DNA from 3 places in the Paenibacillus sp. alder61 genome. Region 1 is predicted to be linked to each of the others. Evidence: predicted binding sites of a transcription regulator. Region 1 holds the regulator's gene; each other region holds the start of a gene.

What was found. The regulator Rex, encoded in region 1, represses fermentation and respiration genes when NADH is low (regulators of the CRP and FNR family bind a similar motif). The targets are predictions, from matches to a motif close to TTGTGAAATATTTCACAA.
Region 2: LBW89_RS05915 (FAD:protein FMN transferase) is a predicted target of Rex. The motif match lies at 1,525-1,542, and genes of this name have one in related genera.
Region 3: nadA (quinolinate synthase NadA) is a predicted target of Rex. The motif match lies at 2,817-2,834, and genes of this name have one in related genera.

The regions. Positions count from the first base shown of each region.
Region 1 covers NZ_JAIUDG010000015.1:34,260-38,524, forward strand. The annotation lists gene LBW89_RS16675 (hypothetical protein) at 1-334, opposite strand, end outside; gene LBW89_RS16680 (DUF5590 domain-containing protein) at 556-1,041, opposite strand; gene LBW89_RS16685 (amidohydrolase) at 1,093-2,391, opposite strand; gene LBW89_RS16690 (redox-sensing transcriptional repressor Rex) at 2,369-3,031, opposite strand; gene dinG (ATP-dependent DNA helicase DinG) at 3,067-4,265, opposite strand, start outside.
Region 2 covers NZ_JAIUDG010000004.1:228,992-233,256, reverse strand. The annotation lists gene LBW89_RS05930 (ATP-binding cassette domain-containing protein) at 1-476, opposite strand, end outside; gene LBW89_RS05925 (Gx transporter family protein) at 517-1,071, opposite strand; gene LBW89_RS05920 (NusG domain II-containing protein) at 1,055-1,447, opposite strand; gene LBW89_RS05915 (FAD:protein FMN transferase) at 1,683-2,804, shown strand; gene LBW89_RS05910 (glycosyl hydrolase family 8) at 2,907-4,265, opposite strand, start outside.
Region 3 covers NZ_JAIUDG010000038.1:12,566-16,830, forward strand. The annotation lists gene nadC (carboxylating nicotinate-nucleotide diphosphorylase) at 1-165, opposite strand, end outside; gene nadB (L-aspartate oxidase) at 155-1,771, opposite strand; gene nadA (quinolinate synthase NadA) at 1,807-2,745, opposite strand; gene ftsH (ATP-dependent zinc metalloprotease FtsH) at 3,119-4,265, opposite strand, start outside.

The DNA of each region.
Region 1 (4,265 bases):
TCGGGAACAAAGCCTTGTCCCACAAATCGTTCAGCTTCTCGGAGGCTTTGTCTTCCACGACCACCTTCACCTCGCGGCTCCCGATCCACTTGCCGCCCTCCCGCTCAATTTGCTGAACGAGGCTCCCCAAATCCGTCCCGGGTTCCAAATCGAGTTTCAACTCCACCTGTTTTGGGGTAATATTCGTTTGTACACTTCTTACACCTTCCATAGCGTTGACTTTATGTTCAAACGGGCTCTCCACAGCCCAATGTCGATATGCAAACCATCCTCCGAACAACAACAGTGCGGATACGGCCACACTAGCCACAATCGGTCCAACACGCAATTTCACGTTGATGTCCTCCTTGGTGTACAAAAATATAAATGAATAGTATATCAGTGAATAGTAGACGAGTATGCAAAATAAACTTACAAAGATGAGTATATCACATCGTATATACGATTTCGAATCAAGTTGTGAATTTATTTTAAATTTTATCAAAAAAACAGCCCCGAAGGACTGCTTTTTGGCAAAAACACAAATTTATTCATCCGTTCAATCGAAATAATATGTTACCGGTTGGGCAAAGTAAACACTTCTTCCAACGGCTCTCCATCGCTGAAACGGAAGAACCGGTAATAATGATGAGCTTTCTCTTTGTAAAAGAGCTGCCATACATATTGGTCGTTGTAAATGCCCGGCATCAGTCGTACAGGGGTGATCCCGGGAAATTTGTCTTTAATGATTTTCCGGATCTGACTTTCCGATACGCCCTCGTCCATGGGTTTCACTTCCGGAGTCCCCTTTTCCGGCAGCCAGACCATCACTTCCCGGCCGTTTTCGTCCTTCCCCTGCACGACCCAGCATACCTGATCCCAGACGGATTTCCACACCTCATCGGCCTCCGTCAGCCCAGTTTCTTGCATCGCCCGCTGAATCGCTTGCTTCTCTCCCCGCCATAAATCCTGCTCAACAAAAAGATAGTAGCGGTGAAGCCCGATGAGGACGAGCCCCAGTATCAGAAGGGAGAGCAAGATCCATTTGGTTCTGTTTCTCAACCTTCTCTTCCTTTCCCCGATCGGCGTAGTATCAACATCCTATAGATCGTCTTATCGGCCGAGAAGGCGCTCAAACGCTGCTTGGGCTTCAAACCTTACTTTCTCCTCGTCGAGCGTGAGACAAGCGCCATGTTTGACCACTTGCTTGCCGTTCACCCAAACATGCTCCACATCTTTCGGCCCTGCCGAATACACGATATGGGAAATATAGTCCGTACGAGGCAGAAAATGCGCCTGTTCCGTGTTCAGGGCGATAAAATCCGCCTTCATGCCGGCAGCGAGTCGACCCGTATCCTGGAGAAATAACGACTTCGCCCCGTATTCCGTCCCCATGCGCAGCGCCTCAGCCGCCGGAACTGCCGTCGGGTCTCCCGATACGCCTTTATGAATCAGTGCCGCCAGACGAATTTCCTCGAACATATCGAGGTTATTGTTGCTGGCAGGTCCATCCGTACCCAGCGATACGGTAACCCCGGCCTTGAGCAGCTCGGGAACGCGGGCCACGCCGCTAGCCAGCTTCAGGTTGCTTCCGGGATTATGAGATATCGCGACCCGGTGCTCGGCCAAAACGCCGATTTCCTCGTCCGTCAAGTGGACGGCATGGGCCAGCAGCGTCGGCCGGCTGAACATGCCGAGATTCAGCAGGTGCTGAACCGGGCGGACGCCGTAGTCGGCCACATTTTGCTCCACCTCGGCTCTCGTCTCCGACATGTGCGTGTGCATCGGCAAATCGAGATCATGCGCCGCTTGCACAATTTTTTCAATGTAATCCGGAGGACAAGTATATGGAGAATGCGGCGAAATCATCGTGGTGATTCTCCCGTCGGCCTTGCCGTGCCACTCGCGCGCAAAATTGACCGCCTCGTTCAGCTTGCTTTGCTGCACTTCAGGCGGGCAGAGCCCGATGACACCGCGCGTTAGAACGGCGCGGATTCCCGATTTTTCGACCACGGCAGCCGCCTGGTCCATATGGTCGTACATATCCAAAAAGGTGGTGGTCCCGCCTTTCAACATCTCCAGCACGGACAACGCCGTTCCCCAATAAACATCCTCGCCGGTAAATTTCGCTTCCATCGGCCACATCTTCTCCTGCAGCCACTCCTGAAGCACCATGTCGTCGCCGTAGCCGCGCAAAAGCGACATCGCCGCGTGACCGTGCGTATTAATCAAGCCGGGGAGAAACAACAGGCCCTTGCCGTCAAACGTCTCGGCCCCTTCCACGCCCTGCGGCCGCTCCGTTCCGACATATGTGATCCGGTCTCCTTCGACCAGCATATAGCCCCGAATGACAGGGGTCTTCTGATCCTGCACCGCAAAGGTCCCGTCTTTAATCAGCCATTTTCGCGTCATGTTCCGTATGTTCCTTTCCAGCATCCAGATAATAGGCCAAACTCATCAAATCGGTTGTGAAATCCGCCGCATGAACGCGCACTTCGGAGGGTACCTTTAAGATGGTCGGCGCGAAATTCAGAATCGCTCCGATTCCCGCAGCCACCAATTGATCGGCAACCCGCTGCGCCTCCACATCGGGAACGGTGATGATCCCGATTCGGATGTTGTTGCTTCGGACCGTATCGACCAACTCGTCGATCGGCTGAATCGTAATATTGTTGATCTGCGTCCCGATCTTGTGAGGGGATGCGTCAAAAACCGCCACAATCTTCATATTATCTTTCAAGTACGCGTTATAATTCGACAACGCTTGGCCCAGGTTACCGGCCCCGATTAAAGCGACGTTAATCTGCTGATCCAAATTCAGAATTTGACGGATTTTCTCGATCAGATACGATACGTCGTAGCCGATCCCTTTGCGGCCGAAATCGCCGAAATAAGCCAGGTCTTTGCGGATTTGAGCCGGATTCAGATCCAGCTTCTGCCCAAGCTCCTGCGAGGATACCGTCGGCACCTCCCGGCGGCTGAGTTCATTGAGAAAACGCAGGTACACCGGCAGGCGGCGAACCACCGCATCCGAGATTTTTTCCGATTTCATCAAATTTCCCCCTACGTACACGATTTGAGGAACACTTAAGATTCCCCGGCGTTGAGCCATTCCGAAATCCGCGGCACCATCTGCTCCAGCGGCATATGCTCCATTTTCGGTCCGGGCAAAGAATATAAAAAGTATTTACCGTAATAAGATTCCAAGATCCGAGTATCATAAACCACCACGATCCCGCGATCCTGCGAAGAGCGGACCAATCTGCCGAAACCTTGTTTAAAACGGATGACGGCCTGGGGAACGGATAGCTTCATGAACGGGTTCTTCTTCTCTTGCTGCAGCCGCTCGCTCTTGGCTTCCACCAGCGGATGGTTCGGCGGTTGGAACGGCAGCCGGACGATGGCTAGACTCGTTAAAGCCTCCCCGGGTATATCGACGCCTTCCCAGAAACTGCTCGTGCCGAGCAAAACCGAAGCGTGCTGCCCTTGGAACCTGCGGGTCAGCTTCGTCCGGCTCCCGCTGTCCATCCCTTGCCCGATCACGGTGATGCCCCGCTCGGAAAGCAATTCCTTCAGCGGGTCATACACCTGCCGCAGCATTCGGTAGGACGTAAACAGAACCAGCATCCTGCCATGGGTGGCGGTCGCCGTATCGGCCAGGGACCGAACGAGCGTGGAAACAAAATAGTCGTCTCCGACGCTGCCTTTCACACTTGGAAAATCCCGCGGAATGACCAGCAGCGCCTGCTCCCTGTAATTGAACGGGGACGGGAGCATGGCGGTATTGAGCCGATCCTGCTCCGCCGCTTCGGCAAGCCCCAATTGATCGATCATATACTGGAAAGACTTGTCGACCGAGAGGGTCGCCGAGGTCATCACTACACTCTTCTTCTTGTTGAAGAAAAATTCCTTCAATTGGGCGCTCACATCGATCGGCACCGCAAAAATTTGCAGCGATTTGCTGCGGTAATTCCCGTTGCCTTCGATCCAGTAGACGGTATTCGCGTCTTCCAGCTTGATAAAGAAGCGGAGCGCCTCCCGCTCGGTGGCAAGGTCCTTCAATAAGCCGCCGATATCGGTGATCAGGCTGTCATAGCCGAAGTCATGCTCATCGTCCTTCAACTCGCCGATCAGCCTTTCCGCTTTGCGGATCACGTCGCCCAGAGCGACATAAATCTGGTTCTCCAGCTCAGCCAGCGTATCCCATTGCTTCGGTCTCTTCTGGGGCAGCAGGCGCAGCACGAATTGCCCCGGATCTCCAGGCGCCGCGTCGCTGCGTTCCGGCA
Region 2 (4,265 bases), on a different contig from region 1:
TCAAGCGCCAAAATCGCCGCGATAGCGACCCGCTGTTTCTGCCCTCCGGACAGCTCGGAGGGGTGTTTGGACAGCAGATGGCCGATTTCCAGCTTTTCCGCGTAACGGTGAACCCGCTCGACCATCTCCTCGCGCGGCAGGCATCTCCCTTCCAGGCCGAAGGCGATATCTTCCTCGACGGTGGCCCCGATAAACTGGTTATCCGGGTTCTGAAACACCATCCCGATTCGCGGCCGGATTTGCTGAACGGTCTCCTTAAGCAGAGGCGTTCCTTCTACTATAATGGTGCCGGCGTTGGCGGCCAGAAGCCCCCCGAGCAGCCTTGCCAGCGTCGATTTGCCGCAGCCGTTCGGACCGACGAGGGAAACCCAGCTTCCCTGCGGGATGGAGAAGGACAAATCGCTGAGGACCGGATGTTCCGGGTCATAAGAAAAAGAGACCTGCTGCAGTTCATACGCGAGCCCGGTAGAATTCATCGTCATTCCCCTTTCCGGCCGATCTCCGGCCATAAATTGGCTAGGCGTTCTCGGTCAAAAATCCGTCGAACAGCGCGAGTTTGGACAAAGACGGGATCAGATAGCGAACCGCGATACCGACCGCGATGCCGGTCAATACCCCCATGAGAAGCAGCATCGGCAAGTAGTAGAATATATTCGACGTTTTGAAGTACAGCGCCGCCGTGGTCAGCTGGCCGATGTTATGGGCGATCCCCCCCACGATGCTGATTCCGATGACGCTAAGCCGTTTGCGTCCAACCAGCAGCAGGAACCACATCGCCGCGAAGCTGAACAGCGCCCCCATAATACTGAATAAAAAGCTGGAAAACGTGCCGAAAATAAAAGCCGTCAGCAGCGTTTTTAACAGCACCATCATCAGGGCGTCCCTTGCCCGGAGAAAATAAAGGCACGTCAGCACCATGATGTTGGCCAACCCCAGTTTGGCGCCGGGGATGCTCATATTCACGGGGATCACGCTTTCCACCAGGCTGAGCACAACCGCTACCGCGGCAAAAATGGCGACGATGACCGTTCTTTTTAAGGCCAGATGGGATTGTTCATTTAACGACGGCATCGACCTCATCTCCTTCTCCGGGCGCCCCTTCGATTTCCACGAGCAGCTTATTCGGCAAACAAACGATGGTCCCGCCGTTGCGCTCAATGAATCCAAACGTATAACACACTTTATCCGGGCAGTCCGCATCGATCATTTCAATCCCGTAATCGTGAACCTTCAAGAGGTTGTACCCGTACTCCGTTTTAATCTCGATCTCCTGTTCCTCTCCGGTTAACTCCACCGTGCGCAACAGTTTGCCGTTTACAGAAATTTTAGCGATGCGAGTCTCGTTGTGATATTTTTCACTTGATTCCCCGGCAAACCAGCGGGGGACCAAGAACGCCGCGGCAATGACAACGATCAGCCCGATCAGCAGGATATCTCCACGTTTCATGGCTAACTCCTTTATCTTATTTTTTAATTATATAAATCTTAGATGAAACCATTATACCTGTAACTTTCCTCACTCCCATGTGATAAATGTCTCAATCTAGGACCCATTTCACAAAATCCTCACTTAAAAGACGGTTTATGAGAATAATTCTTACTTTGTGAATAAAAGTACTTTTAGCTCATTTTTATTTCTGCTAAAATCAAGGCGAGATAACGGGAGAAATGAGGCTACGCATATGAAAAAGAACAAAACGGCAATCCTGTTGCTGGCTCTGACCATGATTACGACGCTGCTTGGAGGCTGTACAAACGGCGATTCCGCGAATGTGAAGGCGGCGGACATCCCGGCCGATGTGCGGGCCGCCTCCGCCGCGAAGGATTCGTCGAAGTCAGGAACCTCCGTAAAGCCTTTGGCGCAGACCTTTTTTATATTTGATACCGTCGTCAACATCAAAATTTACGATAACCGGGCTACCGCCAACAACTTTAAAGAGCTGGAAGCTCTGATGAAAGATATCGACCGCAAAATCAGCCGGACGAACGAGGACAGCGAGATCCATAAGGTAAACGCGCAAGCGGGTATCGCCCCCGTGGAGGTTTCGCCGGATACGTTCGAACTCGTGCAGCTCGCCGTCGACTATGCCCGGAAAACGGACGGCCTGCTGGACCCGTCGATCGGCCCGCTCGTCAGCCTTTGGAACATCGGCCATGAGGGAGCCCACGTCCCACCGGCCGCGGACATCGAAGCCGCCCGCAAGCTGACGGATTACCGCAGGATCGAGCTTAACCCGGAGAAACACGAGATTTACCTGCGTGATAAAGGGATGCAGCTCGACCTTGGCTCCTACGGAAAAGGCTACGCCGCGGACGCCATCTACGACTATTTGGCGGAACAGGGTTTCAGCAGCGCGATCATCGACCTGGGGGGCAATATTTTTGCGATGGGCAGCAAGCCGGGCGGCTCCACCTGGAACATCGGTATTCAAGATCCTTCGCAGGAACGGGGCAATCCGATCGGTACCGTCCGGGTCGAAGACAAAACCGTCGTTACCGCCGGGATTTACGAGCGCTTCTTCGTGGAAGACGGCAAACTGTACCAGCATATCATCGACCCGCGTTCCGGCTATCCGGTCGATAACAATATCAGCAGTGTCACGATCGTGACGGACCGCTCCACCGATGCCGATACGATGGACACTTCCCTGCTGATTATGGGCATTGAGGACGGGCTTAAATTCGCGGAAAATACGCCGAACACGGAAGTCCTTTTTATCACGAAGGACAAGAAGCTGTACGCTTCTCCCGGATTTAAGGAAATGTTGAAGAAGACCAACGACAGCTATACGTTCGCCAACTAGTTTACGCAGGAAAACCCCCGCTATCTTTACAAAGCGGGGGTTTTTGAATATCGCGACGGTGCCATAGAGAAACCCGGGCTTTGCCCGGGTTTCTCTTTCAGATTATAAGCCGTATTTCTTGAAAATGCGGTGAATCATGACCGCGGATTCCGCCCGCGTTGTTGGGGCTCCCGGGCGAAGGTTCGCCCCGTCGCCCTGGACGATGCCTTCCTTGACGAGAGACGCAGCGCTGTCTACAGCATAGTCGGCCAGGGTATCGGCGTCCGTAAAACGTTCCAGGTCGGCCGCGATTCCCGCGCCATCGCCGAGGTTGCCTCCCAGCCGCAGCGCTCTAGCCGTCAGCACCATCATTTCCTGCCGGGAAACGGCCGCTTGCGGATTGAAACGGTCGGCGCCGACTCCTTTGGCGATACCGAGTTTTTTGGCGATGCCCAGCGCTTCGTAATAATAAGCGTCCGAAGCGACATCGCCGAAGCTGGTCGCAAAATCGGCTTTCAGTCCGAGCGCTCGCACCAGCAGCACGGTGAATTCCGCCCTAGTAATTTTTCGTCCCGGTTCGAAGGTCGTATCGGACGTGCCCCGGATAATGCCTTGGGCCGCCAGTTCTTCAATCGCCTCTTTCGCCCAAGCGTATTTATCGCCGATATCGATAAAGTTCTTCTTCCCTGGCCGAGTCCCGCCCGCATCGGGGGTTTTCCCCGGTTCCGGCGCCGTAACTTCCGGTTCGGTCTTCGTTCCGCCCGGTGTGGACGCCGAACCACCGCCACTAGATCCGGAACCGCCGGAGCTGCCAGAACCGCCACCCGACGATCCCAGCGTTGCCACGAACCTCATATTGCTCATTTTCGACAAGTTTCCTGCCGCGTCGAACGCAACCACAAAATATTTGTACGTCGTACCCGGGGACAGGCCGGTATCCCGATACTCCGTCTTCATCGTCGTTGCGATCTCGACGTCGTCACGGTATATTTTGTAACCGGCAACGCCCAGATTGTCGGAGGACGGAGCCCATTTCAGCGTAATGGCCGTGGACGAAGCGGCCTCCGCTTTTTCGATCGTCGGTTCGGAAGGCGCCTCGGTGTCCGTCACGGAAGGCGACCACCAATTGCCCGATACGACAATCATGCTCAGCAGGCGCAGATTGTTGCCGAAATACACATCATCTTCCGTCCGTACCGCCGCATTGTGATCCCACAACCGGTTCAGCCACGTTTGATTGGAGGAATCGACCATCGCGCTTACCATCAGCGGAGCGGAGAAAGTAATAGCCCCATATTCCTCGATCGCTTGCGAGCCGTCCAGTTTGTACCCCGCCCGGATTTGGTCCGGATCCCCGTTGGTAACCCCGCGAATCCATTGGTTCAGCTTACCGAGCTGTTCCTTCGCCCGCGCGTCGCCGGTGATCAGGTAATCGGTGCCGATCCGCCAAGGCGTGCGGGAAGAGTTGTAACTGTAATCCCC
Region 3 (4,265 bases), on a different contig from region 1:
CGGCATGCCGGCGATCACGCCGGACTCTTTGGCATGTATGATCCCCTTGGATTGGTGTCCGTGGGGAATGGTCACGCCCGTCGTGACATCGCCCGAGCCGACATCCTCCTTCAGCCACAACCGAATCGATTCCACCAGGCCTTCGTTATATCCATTAAACATCATCGCTGATTTCCTCCAACATTCCTTTTTCCCGGTGACATAAAATATGCCTGCGCCACCGCGCGTCATCCCTTTCGGGGAAATCCTCCCGATAGTGTCCGCCTCGGCTTTCCTCACGGACCAACGCCGACTCGGACAGCAATAGGGCGCAGGTCAGCATATTGGCAAACTCCAACTGCTCCCGGGTATGTAAAACCGCTCCGAAAATCGGCAGCTGCCGCTTCAGTTCCTCGATTCCTTTAAGCAGCCCGCCCTTGGTTCGGCGTACTCCTACCTGCCGGACCATGACTTTCTGCAGCTTCAGCCGCCGTTCGACGATCGGCTGGATTACCGCCTCGTGCCGGTCCGACCGGCAAGCGATGCCCGCGCCCGTCTCGGCCAGCGGAGCCAACTGCCGAATCCGTTCCACGATCCGCCGTCCGAAGACGACCGCCTCGGACAGGGAGTTGCTCGCCAGCCGGTTCGCGCCGTGCACCCCGGTGGACGAAACCTCCCCGCAGGCGAACAGGCGGCGGACGCTGGTCTCTCCATGATGCCCCGTTTGCACGCCTCCCATCATATAATGCGCAGCCGGCGCCACCGGAATCCAATCGGTGGTCATATCCAGACCGTAGCCGATGCAGGTCTCATAGATGGTCGGAAAACGATGCTTGATGGTTTCCGGCTCTTCGTGGGTAATGTCCAGATACACGTGAGTAGCGCCCGTCTGTTCCATTTCGCTGACGATGGCCCGGGCCACGATATCGCGCGGAGCCAGCTCCAAAAGGCTGTGATACTTCTCCATGAAACGTTCGCCGCGGATATTTCGCAATATGGCGCCTTCGCCGCGCACCGCCTCCGAGATGAGAAATCTCGGAGCGCCGGGGTAACAAAGGGCGGTGGGATGAAATTGAATAAACTCCATGTCCCGAATCAGCGCGCCGGCCCGGTAGGCCATGGCCACGCCGTCGCCGGTCGCCACCTCCGGATTGGTCGTATAGCGGTAAAGCTGGCCGGCCCCGCCGCTGCAAAGAACCGTCGCCGTTCCGCGCAGGAAAACCCGGCCGCCATCCGGCTGCTGAACCAACGCGCCCAGACATTCGTTATCCTTCGTAATCAAGTCGATCACGAAATGATCGTCCCAGATGTCGATATTGGCATGCCCGCCCACCTGCTCCGACAGAGCCCGGACAATCTCATACCCTGTGGCATCGCCGTTGGCGTGCAAAATCCGGCGGTGGCTGTGCGCGCCTTCTTTCGTCAGGGCAAGCTCCCCGTTCTCGAGGTCGAACGCCGTTCCGAGCGTCATTAATTCTTTAACGCCCTCAGGCCCTTCATGGACCAGAATATCCACCGATGCCGAGGAACAGAGCCCCGCTCCGGCGAGAAGGGTGTCCTCCCGGTGCGAGGCCGGCGAATCCTCATCGGAAATAACCGCCGCAATGCCGCCTTGGGCATACCGGGTGTTGCTCTCCATCAGCGATTTTTTCGTTATCATTGTGACCTTGCGATTTTCGGAGGCTTTAATGGCCGTAAACAGCCCGGCGATGCCCGATCCGATGACGATCACGTCCGTGTCGATCACCGGGAGTTCAGCCAGGTCAAAATCAACCAAGTATTGTGGAATCAAGGTGACCACCTGTCCTTGACAGAGAGTAGCGCATGCTACTGAACTTGTAGCATGCGCTCTAATGAGGTTCTGGCTTTGTCGGCGATCGCCGGCGGGACATAAATTTGCGGCTGCATCGTTTCCAGACACTTCACCAATTTTTTCAGATTATTGACTTTCATATTAGGACATACGAGAAACTTCGAGGCAAAATGGAACGTTTTCTCCGGACTATCCAGTCTCAACTGGTATCCCGTCCCGTCTTCGGTCCCCACGATAAATTCCTTGGCGGACGACTTCTTGCAATATTCAAGAATCGCGGTCGTGCTGCCGACGAAATCGCCCATCGCCACGACCTCCGGCCGACATTCGGGGTGAACGACGAACTCGGCTTCCGGATGCTTCGCTTTCATCTCGACCACATCTTTTACGGTCAACATATCGTGCGTGTTGCAATAGCCTTCCCATATGATCATTTTCTTGTCCGTATGCTGCTGAACGTAATGACCCAGGTTCTTGTCGGGAACCCAGATGATCTCGTCCGCATCGACCGAGTTAATCACCTTGACGGCATTGGAGGAGGTACAGCAAATATCCGTCTCCGCCTTGACTTCAGCCGAAGAGTTGATATAGGTGACCACTTTGGCGTTCGGATGCTGCGCTTTAAGCTTTCTTAAGCCATCCACGTTCACCATATCCGCCATCGGGCAGCCGGCCCGTTCATCGGGAATGAGCACCGTCTTGTTCGGCGCCAAAATTTTCGCGCTCTCTCCCATGAAATGAACGCCGCAGAACACGATCGTTTCCGCTTCGGTTGAAGCCGCCTTCTGAGCAAGCAAAAAAGAGTCGCCACGGAAATCGGCCACTTCTTGAATTTCGTCGCGCTGATAATAATGCGCCAAAATGATTGCGTTGCGTTCCTTCTTAAGCTGAACCAGCTTCTCCCGAAGCTCCCGGTTCATTTCCGCCTTCCGCTCCCGTGCTAGAGCCTCCACCTGACATCCTCCCCTGTATGCGACCGCGGTTCCCCCGCGCTTCTCTCTCGTCCGCATCCTTATCGTAATGTTTGTGCAAAAATACGCATACTTGCCGTCACTTCAACGTACCTAATTTCACACGGCTGTGTTAACAACTAATTTACACAAGCGAGTTGGGGCTGTCAATCGATCCGGGCAGGAAAGCTCAAATTTTAATTAATGCCTTGGCGATGTGAAATCGCGGCCCAAAAGGCCATTACTCCGACTGGCGGCCATACCAAGCGAGTCGACATGGGGACCAACGGTAATTCCACTAGCCATTGAGTGATGAAACCATAAAAAAATCCGGGAGGCAGATCCTGTCTGTCTCCCGGATGATATCCATACATTGTTATACAGTTGGCGGCGTGCCGCCCCCCGGGCCTTGCCCGTTACCGTCTTTGTTGTCACCTTCCGGCGGCGTCGGCGGTACATCCCGGACGGTTCCTTCCGGTGCGTCGACCGTAGGATCACTCGAAATGTCGTTCGTGCTGCTGCCCGGTATCCCGTTCGGAATATCTCCGGTTGGGCCTGCGGGAGCCGGATCCTCGGTCTTGCCTTGAATCCGGACGCGTACGTCACCGACATTGTCGACGATAGGTTCGCCCGTTTCGGACGTGCCGTTTCCGCTGCCGCCTTCGCCGTCTTTGCCGGCTTCCGGTGCATCCAGCAGATGCCCATGCTCGATCAACTGCTTGATCTGATCAAGATCCAGCGTTTCCACCTCAAGCAAGGTCTCGGCGATCAGGCGAACTTCCTCGGCATGCTCCGTCAACAGCTTCTTACAACGTTCGTAGGACTCGTTGATAAACCGCTGCATTTCCTGATCGATCTCGTAAGCGATCTGATCGCTGTAATTCTGCTCGTGTCCGATATCGCGGCCCAGGAACACCTGGCCTTGCGATGTGCCGAACTGCATCGGACCGAGCTTCTCGCTCATCCCGTATTCGACGATCATGCTGCGCACGATGCTCGTCGCTTGCTGGAAGTCGCTGTACGCCCCGGTGCCGATCTCGCCGATGAACAGCTCTTCCGCAACCCGGCCGCCCAACAGACCCGTAACCTTGTCGAGCAGTTCTTGCTTCGTCACCAGCATGCGGTCTTCTTTCGGAAGCATGATGACATATCCGCCGGCCCGGCCGCGCGGGATAATCGTCACCTTGTGCACCATATCGGCGTGCTCCAGGAAATAACCCACGATCGTATGGCCCGCTTCGTGGAAAGCCACGATGCGTTTCTCGCGGTCGCTGATCACGCGGCTGCGCTTCTCCGTACCGACAATAACGCGGTCGATGGCCTCATCCACCTCTTGCATGGAGATATCCTTGCGGTTTCGGCGGGCGGCAAGGAGCGCCGCTTCGTTCAGCAAGTTCTCCAGATCCGCGCCGGTAAACCCGGTCGTCCGTTTGGCGATGACATCGAAGCGTACGTCTTTGGTGAGCGGCTTATTGCGCGCATGCACCTTGAGCACCGCTTCGCGGCCCTTCACATCCGGACGG